3 regions of the Corynebacterium sp. 32222D000AT genome follow, and region 2 is predicted to be linked to each of the others. Evidence: predicted binding sites of a transcription regulator. Region 2 holds the regulator's gene; each other region holds the start of a gene.
What was found. Region 2 encodes LexA, which represses DNA repair genes until DNA is damaged. Its sites were predicted from a motif close to CGAACANNTGTTCG; they were not measured.
Positions count from the first base shown of each region.

Region 1: a site for LexA is predicted at 1,161-1,174, ahead of ruvC (crossover junction endodeoxyribonuclease RuvC). Genes of this name have one in related genera too.
Region 3: a site for LexA is predicted at 1,379-1,392, ahead of ACEE23_RS09140 (HNH endonuclease signature motif containing protein). Genes of this name have one in related genera too.

Region 1 is NZ_JBPPVW010000001.1:210,615-213,843, forward strand. It holds gene ruvA (Holliday junction branch migration protein RuvA) at 1-484, opposite strand, end outside; gene ruvC (crossover junction endodeoxyribonuclease RuvC) at 563-1,147, opposite strand; gene ACEE23_RS01010 (YebC/PmpR family DNA-binding transcriptional regulator) at 1,332-2,084, opposite strand; gene ACEE23_RS01015 (acyl-CoA thioesterase) at 2,181-3,008, opposite strand; gene ACEE23_RS01020 (DUF3817 domain-containing protein) at 3,153-3,229, shown strand, end outside.
Region 2 is NZ_JBPPVW010000007.1:40,156-43,384, forward strand. It holds gene hrpA (ATP-dependent RNA helicase HrpA) at 1-88, shown strand, start outside; gene nrdR (transcriptional regulator NrdR) at 112-570, opposite strand; gene ACEE23_RS05870 (hypothetical protein) at 690-1,136, opposite strand; gene lexA (transcriptional repressor LexA) at 1,347-2,099, shown strand; gene ACEE23_RS05880 (DeoR/GlpR family DNA-binding transcription regulator) at 2,355-3,137, shown strand; gene ptsP (phosphoenolpyruvate--protein phosphotransferase) at 3,222-3,229, opposite strand, start outside.
Region 3 is NZ_JBPPVW010000015.1:23,310-26,538, reverse strand. It holds gene ACEE23_RS09145 (M1 family metallopeptidase) at 1-1,247, shown strand, start outside; gene ACEE23_RS09140 (HNH endonuclease signature motif containing protein) at 1,485-3,035, shown strand.

The sequences.
Region 1 (3,229 bases), on a different contig from region 2:
TGACCTGCTGGACGACCGGCTCGCTGGCCGCGGGGACCCCGCCGGCGGCTGCGCCCTCGCCCGCGGCCGCGCCGGCCCCGGCGAAGCCTGCCACCTTGTCCTTGAGCTCGAGCGCTAGCCGCTCCGCCATGCGCTTGCCCACGCCCGGGATGGTCTGCAGGCGCTTGGCGTCCGACTGGCTAATCGCCTGCGCCAGCTCGTTGGCCTCCAGCACCGACAGTGCGGCCAGCGCCAGCTTCGGGCCGAGCCCCGAGACGGACTGCAGCAGGTGGAACATCTCCCGGTCCTCGGCGGTGCCGAAGCCGTAGAGGGTCATGGAGTCTTCCTTGACCACCATGGAGGTCAGCACGAAGGCCTCTTCCCCGCGGGTCAGCCGGCCGAGGGTGGGCGGGGCCGCGTGCACGAGGTAGCCCACGCCCTGGCATTCGATGACGGCGTGGTCCAGCGCGATGGAGATAACCTCTCCGCGCAGCGATGCGATCATGGCGGGGTTGTCCTTTCTTCCCGGGGGTAGAGTTCTAGGTTTTTTAGGTTTCGGGCGACGTGGTGCTAGGCCTGCCGCCTAGCCGGACTGGGTGGAGCGGGCGCGCGCCAGGGCTTGCTGTTGGGCTTGCCGCTGGGCCTGGGTCCTCTCCCGCACCTGCTCGGCGCGGGCCAGGGCCGGAGCGCGCCAGCAGTGGCTGACGGCGAGTGCTAGCGCGTCGGCGGCATCGGCCGGCTTGGGTGGCTCGCTCAGCCCCAGGATACGGGTGATCATGGCGGTCATCTGCTTCTTGTCGGCGCGGCCGTTGCCGGAAACGGCCTTCTTGACCTCCGAGGGGGTGTACATGTGCACGTCCAGGCCGCGTTCGGCCGCGGCGAGCACCAAGACCCCGACGGCGTGAGCGGTCTGCATGACCGTGGAGACGTTGCCGCGTTCGAAGACGCGCTCGATGGCCACCACGTCCGGCTGGTACTCGTCCATCCACTCGGCCACGGCCTTGGACAGGCGCAGCAGGCGCTCGGTGAGATCCTTGTCCGCGGGCGTGCGCACCACGCCGACGGAGATGGGGATGACGGCACGGCCCCGGCCCGCCTGTACGACCGACAGGCCGCAGCGCGTAAGGCCCGGGTCGATGCCCATGACGCGCAAGCCCTCCAGGTTCACCGGTCACCTCCGTCACACATATGTTCTAGTACCTTATCACGCATCCTACACGCGCCGTGGCAGGCAGGCCAGCCTGGGTGCCGCGGTTGTTAAGAGCCGGGCAGACACGACCAAGGGCAGCCGCGGCAAGAAATACTCGCCCCGACTGCCCCATTATCAGGTTCTTAAGACCTGGGCCGGCTGATTAGTCCTCGAGCTCGGCCAGGACCTCGTAGCTAAGATCCATGTTGGTGTAGACGTTCTGCACGTCGTCGGAGTCTTCCAGAGCGTCGACGAGGCGGAAGATCTTCTTGGCATCGTCAGCGCCGAGCGGAACCTCGACGGACGGGCGGAAGTCGGTGTCGGAGTCCTCGACGGAGATCTCCGCCTCTTCCAGGGCGGTGCGCACCGCGCGCACGTCGGCGGGCTGGCAGGTGATCTCGAACTGCTCGCCGCGGTCGTTGACTTCTTCGGCGCCGGCCTCGAGCACGGCCAGCAGCAGGTCGTCCTCGGCCAGCTCGCCCTTCTGGACGACGACGACGCCGACGCGGGAGAACATATAAGACACGGAGCCGGACTCGCCCAGGTTGCCGCCGTTCTTGGTCATGGCGGTGCGCACCTCGGTAGCCGCGCGGTTGCGGTTATCGGTCAGGCACTCGATGAGCATGGCCACGCCGTTGGGGCCGTAGCCTTCGTACATGATGTTTTCCCAGTCGGCGCCGCCGGCTTCCTCGCCGGAGCCGCGCTTGCGGGCGCGCTCGATGTTGTCGTTGGGAACGGAGGCCTTCTTGGCCTTCTTGATCATGTCGTCCAGCGTCGGGTTGGCCGCGGGATCGCCGCCGCCGGTCCGCGCCGCCACCTCGATGTTCTTAATCAGCTTGGCAAATTCCTTGCCGCGCTTGGCGTCGTTGGCAGCTTTTTTATGCTTGGTCGTCGCCCATTTAGAGTGGCCGGACATAAGGTGTGCCCCTTCCTAGTTGGTTTTAACTAACGCGATTATACGTGCCGCGGTCGCCGCGTCTCACTAAGACCCCGCACACGCGGCCCAAGTCGGTCATTCCTTCAGCCAACGGATGAGCCCCTCCTGGCTCACTTGGGCCACCAGCGCCCCGTCTTGGCGGTAGACCCGCCCCTGGGCGAAACCGCGCCCGCCGCCGGCGAACGGCGAGTCCTGCTCGTAGAGCAACCACTCGTCGACGCGGATCTCGTCGAAGAACCAGAGGCTGTGGTCGAGGCTGGCCATCTGCACGCGGGCCTCGGGGTGGGAAATCAGCGTCGAGTTCAGCAGGGTCATATCCGACAGGTAGGACAGCGCGACCTGATTCAGGGCCGGGTCGTCGCCCAGCCCGGCGTTGTAGCGGAACCAGATGTGCCGCGCGCCGGCGCCGTATTTGTCCTGGGCGTGGCGGGAATTGTCGTGCTCGTCAGGGACCATGAGCACGTCCCAGTCGCTCCACTCGCCCAACACGATGCGCGAGGACGACGGCCAATCCTCCGCGCTCGCGCGGCACTCCTCCGGGCCCGGCACGTCCGGCAGCTGCGCGGCGTGCTCCGGGCCCTGGTCGCCGGGGCGGCGGAAGCTGACCAGCATCTCCACGATCTCCTTATCCCCCTGCCAGCCGGTGACCCGGCGGTGGCTGAAGGTGCGCCCGTCCCGGATGGTGTGCACGGTGAAATCGATGGGCTCGGCAGACAGTCCGCCGCCGACGAAATACGCGTGCAGCGAGTTCGCCGTCTTGCCTTCCACGGTCTGCTGCGCCGCCTGCAGCGCCTGGCCGACGACCTGCCCGCCGAAGGTGCGCTTCATCTCCGAGGGCACCCCGGGCCCGCGGTAGCGCCTATCCCCCAGGTCGGACATCTCAATTACCTGCCGAAACGACACCCTAAACTCCCTTCTTCTGGCAGGCGGGCGCCGCGCCAGTGCGCGCGAGCTAGCGCCCGGGCCAGTCCGGGAACTATGACGCCCACCACATATACGGCTGCCCACCTTACCCCGTGGGGCGAGCCTCCGTAAGATGGTCGGGCGATGACTCCCCAGAAACTACACCTGTCCGCCGCCGTGCTCGAGATGTTTACCTGGACCCTGTTGTTGGTGGGCATGGC
Region 2 (3,229 bases):
CCGAGTCTCCCTGTTCGCCCAACGCCTCGGCACCGCGCACGCGGTGTCCCTGCGACGCATCCAGAAGGCTGTCGACAAGCTGGCCTAGCGCCGCGCTGCCGCGGCCGAAGCCTAGAAGTTGCTCCGGTCGCGGCGCTTCATCAGGCGGATCTCCGACTCGAAATCATCCGCGCTGTCGAAGGATTTATACACGGAGGCGAAGCGCAGGTACGCCACCTCGTCGAGGTCGCGCAGCGGGTCGAGGATGGCCAGGCCGATATCGTTGGCGTTGATCTGGGAGCTGCCGTGGCTGCGCACGGTCTCCTCCACTTCCTGGGCCAGGCGCTTCAAGGCGTCGTCCGAGACATCACGGCCCTGGCAGGCCCGGCGCACGCCGCGGATCAGCTTGTCGCGGCTAAACGGCTCGGACAGGCCGTTGCGCTTGACCACGGACAGCACCGCCTTTTCGACCGTGGTGAAACGGCCCCGGCACGAAGAACACTCGCGCCGGCGGCGGATGGAAGCACCCGCGTCAACGACGCGGGAGTCGATGACGCGTGACTGTTCGTGGTGACAAAATGGGCAATACAACTCGGCTCGCTCCCCGTATCTTTCTAGCTTCCCGGTTTCATCCGCACCAGCGGACCACGCGGATGCCTTACCAGTCTACTGCGCGCGGCGATGGGAAAGCCGAGTGCCCGGACCGCGGCCTAGTTCAGGTGAGCCTGCTGGGTGATGGCACTGTCCACGGCTCCCATCGAGCTGGCGGACTCCGGGCCGTCAACAAGCCCCATGCCCGCCGCCAGCGTGCCCAAGAAGACTGCACATCCGAACACAGCGCCGAGCGCGTAGTTGCCCTTCTGGCGCCCCTGCTCGGAGACCATCCCGCGCGGCTGCCCTGCGAAATCCTCGGCGCTCAGCGCGGGCTGCGAACGACGGTCTGTTCGATTATCTAGCGTGAGCGTTCGAGAATAGCGCGACCCCACGCCAGCCGGGCCGTGCCCCGACCAGGCGGGCGCGCCCTGCCGATCCCCGAAATCTCGGACCGATGGCTCCCACACCGCGGCCGCGGGCACCACGGAAGGGGTGCGGGAACCGGTGCGGTAAGCTGCAAATTCGGTGTTAGCGATACGGCGGTCATCAAATGCGAGAGTCATAGTAATCTTTCCTTTCCTTGGTGCCACCGAGTCTAAATCCGGACCCCGACATGGCACCGACTTTCCTTCGTTCGAATGTTCGAATTAGGTTCTGTGTTCGATTTATAGCAGGGTTTCCAAAATTTGTCTAGCGCACGGGCGAAGATCTCGAACATTTGTACATTTCGTGCTAGAAAGGAAGGTAGGAATTTTCGCGGGCCCGCAGCGCCTGTGTCCCCCACTAACCGACCTGCTAGTCAACTTGGAGAGTTAAAGACCATGGCCCGACCCAGCAAATCCTCACAAAAACCGACACTCGACTCCTTAAGCGCCCGCCAGCGGCGCATCCTCGAGGTCATTCACGACGCCGTACTCCTGCGCGGCTATCCGCCGAGCATCCGCGAGATCGGTGACGCCGCCGGCCTGCAGTCGACCTCCTCGGTGGCCTACCAGCTCAAGCAGCTGGAGGAGAAGGGCTTCCTGCGGCGCGATCCCAACAAGCCGCGCGCCGTCGATGTCCGCCACCTCAACACCGAGAAGGAAGACGCGAAGGCCGAGAAGGCCAGCAAGTCCGCGGATCTCCCGCAGACCCCGCCCGATGCCGGCCAGGTCAGCTACATCCCCGTCGTCGGGCGCATTGCCGCCGGGACCCCCATCACGGCCGAGGAAAACATCGACACCTACTACCCCATGCCGGATGAGGTCGTCGGCGGCGGCGATCTCTACATGCTGCAGGTCGTCGGCGACTCCATGCGGGACGCCGGCATCCTGGACGGGGACTGGGTCATCGTCCGCTCGCAGTCCACGGCGGAGGAAGGCGACTTCGTCGCAGCCCTCCTGGAGGGCGAGGAAGCCACCGTCAAGGAGTTCCACCGCGACTCCACCGGGGTGTGGCTGCTGCCCCACAATGACGCCTATTCCCCTATCAACGGGGACGAATCGGAAATCATGGGCAAGGTCGTCTCCGTGATGCGCAAGCTCTAATTCCCCGGAACATTCCGCGTTATTCCCCCTTTCTGAGGTAGCGGGGCATGCAAAAGGTCACTCCCGCCTCATGGCCGTAGTTCCGATTTGCCCGATCTACCTCAAGAAATACCCAAGCAACCCAAGAACCGGGTGCTTGGGTTTTTCTGTTTGTGTTTGCCCACGCGGTTTTTCTGGAACAATTTGAGTAGACCCATTTCACCGTGTGCGCGCGCCCATCCGCGCGCGTACCCACGGACCGAGGAGAACTACCCCATGTATGCAGAAGAACGCCGTCGGCAGATTGCGTCCCTCACCGCCGTCGAGGGACGCGTCAATGTCACGGAACTCTCCCATAAATTCGACGTCACCGCCGAGACCATCCGCCGCGACCTGGCCGTCCTGGACCGCGAGGGCGTCGTCCACCGCGTCCACGGCGGTGCGGTGGCCTCGCAGACCTTCCAGACCGCCGAGTTCACCCTGGACACGCGCTCGCGCTCGGCCACCGGGGCGAAATCCGCGATCGCCGAGGCGGCCCTCGAATTCCTCCCCGAGACCCCGGGCAGCATCTTCCTGGACGCCGGCACCACCACGAACGCGCTAAGCGATCTCATCGCAGCGAGTCCCCTGGCCAACCAACTGTCGATCGTGTCGAACAGCCTGCCCATTGCCCTGTCGCTGGCCAATAATGGCATCAAGGACGTCCAACTACTGGGCGGTACGGTGCGCGGCATAACCCAGGCCGTGGTCGGCGATACCGCCCTGCGCACCATGGCGCTGCTGCGCGCCGACGTCGCGTTCATCGGCACCAACGCCCTGACCCTGGATCACGGACTGTCCACCGCAGACGCCCAGGAGGCGGCCATCAAGGCCGCGTTCGTGACCAACGCCCGAAAGGTTGTGGTCCTGTGTGACTCTTCCAAGCTGGGCAACGACTACCTGGTCAGCTTCGCCAAGATTTCGGACATCGACGTCGTCATCACGGACTCGGCGGCACCGCAAAGCTTCGTTGACGCGCTGCGCGAGCGCGAGATCACCGTGGTCATCGTCGACGCTTAACCCCCTCCAATACAAACAACCCGGCACAAGCCCCGCGTTAAGGCGGCGGCTCGGCCGGGTTGTTTAGTTGGACTGCCGGGGCCGTTAGCTTT
Region 3 (3,229 bases), on a different contig from region 2:
AGCCCAACCTGCTGTCTGCGCAGGCCACGCTGACCATCGAGGTGGGCGAGGAAGACCTGAACGCCCTGCAGCTCGACCTAGGCCCCGCGATGGCGGTGCGCCGCGTTAGCTGCCCCGGGGGCCCGCGGGTGGCCCGCTTTAAGACCTCGGGCGGCAAGCTGCGAATTTCGTTCGCGGAGCCGGTGGCATCGGGGGCAGAAATCACGCTGGCCATCCGCTACGGCGGCAACCCGCGGCCCATCGCCAGCCCCTGGGGTGAAATCGGTTGGGAGGAAACCGAATCCGGTTCCCTGGTCGCCAGCCAGCCCAACGGGGCGCCGAGCTGGTTCCCGTGCGACGATCACCCGAGCCAGAAGGCCACCTTCGACCTCGCCATCACGGCCGACGATCCCTTCACCATCGTCGCCAACGGCACGCTGGTCGACAAGGCCACGGCGGGGTCGTCGCGGACGGCGTGGCACTACCGCATCGATAAGCCCATGGCGACCTACCTGGCGACGGTGCAGGTGGGCGAGTTCAGCGAGTTCCGCCTAGGCCCCAACACCGTGGCGTACGCGCCCGCCGACCTGCGTGAACAGGTGACCGAGGAATTCGGCCGCCAGCAGGAGATGCTCGATTTCCTGGCCGAGACCTTCGGGCCGTACCCCTTCCCCGACTACCGCGTGGTCGTGACCGAAGACGAGCTGGAAATCCCGCTGGAGGCGCAGGGCATTTCCATCTTTGGCTCCAACCACGTGCGCGGCGACCACGCCTTCGAGCGGCTCATCTTCCACGAGCTTTCCCACCAGTGGTTCGGCAACGCCGTGGGCCTTAGCCGCTGGCAGGACATCTGGCTCAACGAGGGTTTCGCCTGCTACTGCGAATGGCTCTGGGGCGAGCACACCGGCCAGGCCAGGGCCCACGATGCCGCCCACTCCCACTACTCGGTCCTCTCCCGCAAGCCCCACGACCTCCTGCTGGGCGACCCCGGCACCCGCGACATGTTCGATGACCGCGTCTACAAGCGCGGCGCCCTGTTCGTCCACTCCCTGCGGCGCCTGCTTGGCGATGCCACCTTCTTCCCCCTCGTCCGCTCCTACCTCGCCGATAACCAGCACGGAAACGTGGTTGCGCAGGACTTCTGGGAGGCTCTGACGGGGGCTGTAGAAGACGCAGAAGAGGGCGCTTCCGGTGTTTCTGTTGCGGACGTGGAGGGCCTCTGGAACCAATGGCTGAACGAGCGGGAGTTGCCGCGGTTCCCGGAGTAGTTGGTGCTGGGTTGGCTTGGTTGGCTGGGTTGGCTTGGTTGGCTGGGTTGGCTGGGTTGGCTTGGTTCGCGGCCTAATTTAGTTTCGGCTTAAACTAAGCCAGCTCTGGCGAACAGGGACTTTAGAAAATTCGAACATATTTTCTTTTTTGCTGTTGACACGGGCTTTTTCGTCGGTATACTAGAACACGTAAGCGAACAAAGGTTCTATACGACGGTTCCTTAGGGGGTGACCGCCATGACTGACCAGCACGACGAAATCCTAGCAACGCTCAAAGAAATCTCTGGCTCCATGGAGCGGTTACGCTCCCTGATGAAGAAACCCGAAGACCTGTCCTTTGGACGCCTTCACCGCGGCTTCGAGGCCTTCGAATACGCCTTCAACAACAAGACCGTCATCGATGCCGCCTTCGCCTTCCTCGCCGAGCGCGACGACGCCGGCCGCCAGGTCGGCTCATCCAAGGCCATCGACTACCTCATGGCACGCCTCGGCCTGGATTTTGCCACCGCCCGGGAGCGTCTCGAGACCGGCCGCGATCTGTTCAGCCCTCTCGAGGAGGCCGCGCCCGCCCCGGAACCGACTCCCCTGCCCGACGACGCCCAGGCTGTCAGCGATGAGGAGCGCGCCCGCCAGCAGGCCGCCGACGCGGAAGCGCAGCGCCGCGCACAGGCGGAAAAGGAAGCTGAGGAGCGTCGCCGCAAGCGCCTCCTGGAGGACGGCCAAACCACCAGCGCCAAGGTGCTGGCGATGATTGAGTCGGAGCTCAAGCACCTCAATCAGCACGCCACCCCGGGCCGCAAGCAGCTGCGCGAGCAGGCCCTGGAAAAGGCAAAAGATACCTCGCTGCACACGCTGCGGGACTGGCTGCGCAAGCAGATTAAGAACGCCAACCTGGCCGCCCGCACCCCGGAAGGCACCAAGGACAAGGACGCAGCCTACAAGAAGCGCCGGCTATCCCTGTCCAACCCGGACGCCGACGGCGGCGTGCACGTCCGCGGCTACCTGGACCCCGCCACCGCCGCGCTCGTCAAGAGCGCCCTGGCGAACGCCCGCAACGCGGATAACGCCGCTTTGAAGGAAAGCGGGCTGGACCAGGAAGACAAGCGCAGCTTCCAAGAACGCAACGTGGACCACCTGCGCTATATCTGCCGGCGGTACCTATCCTCCAAGGACCAGTCCACCGGTGGTGCGGCGGGCCTTCTGGTCACCCTCACCATGGACGACCTCGAGAACATGACCGGCGACAGCCGCTTCCCCACCACCGCGGGAATCTCGGTCAGCCCGCTCGACCTTCTCCGGATGGGGCTGGCTGAGCACGACTTCCTCTGCGTCCTCGACCCCCACGGCTTCCCGCTCGAGCTAGCGCGCAATAAGCGCACGGCGAGCCTCTGGCAAAAGATTGCCCTGGCCGCCTCCGAGCTGGTGTGCACCCACCCGGACTGCAACCGGGCCTGGATTGACTGCGACGTCCACCACGTCATCGCCTGGGCTTTGGGAGGAGATACCGATATTTCCAACCTCACGCTCCGGTGCCGGCGCCATCACGTGGATAACAACGACTTCCGGGATGGTGCCAACAACATGGGCCACGCCGACAGGTCCCCCGATACCGGGCGCACCGGCCACCGGGCCGGGCCGGGACAACCGCTGCGGTTCAACGAATCGCCCGCGGCCCAGCAATCGTGCGGCCATAAGGTCCGCCACCGCGGGGCACCAACCGCAGGGGCTAGCCCCGGCGCCGAGGATCCCCCGCCAAAGTCGCACAGCCAGGCTCCTTTGTTTAGTTAAGATGTTGTCCCTGTTCACCCTCCCCTGCCAAGGGCACGCCCGTGTGTCCTGGCGGGGATTCACGCGTGCCTGGGCTCTTGAGGCTCCTCGGGGCTGTTCGGAGCTGCCCGGGGCTGCTGAGGACTGTTCGGGGCAGCTTGGGTCCACTGGGCTGCTCGGGGTGGGAGATGGTCGCCGGGGATCTTGGCGGGGAT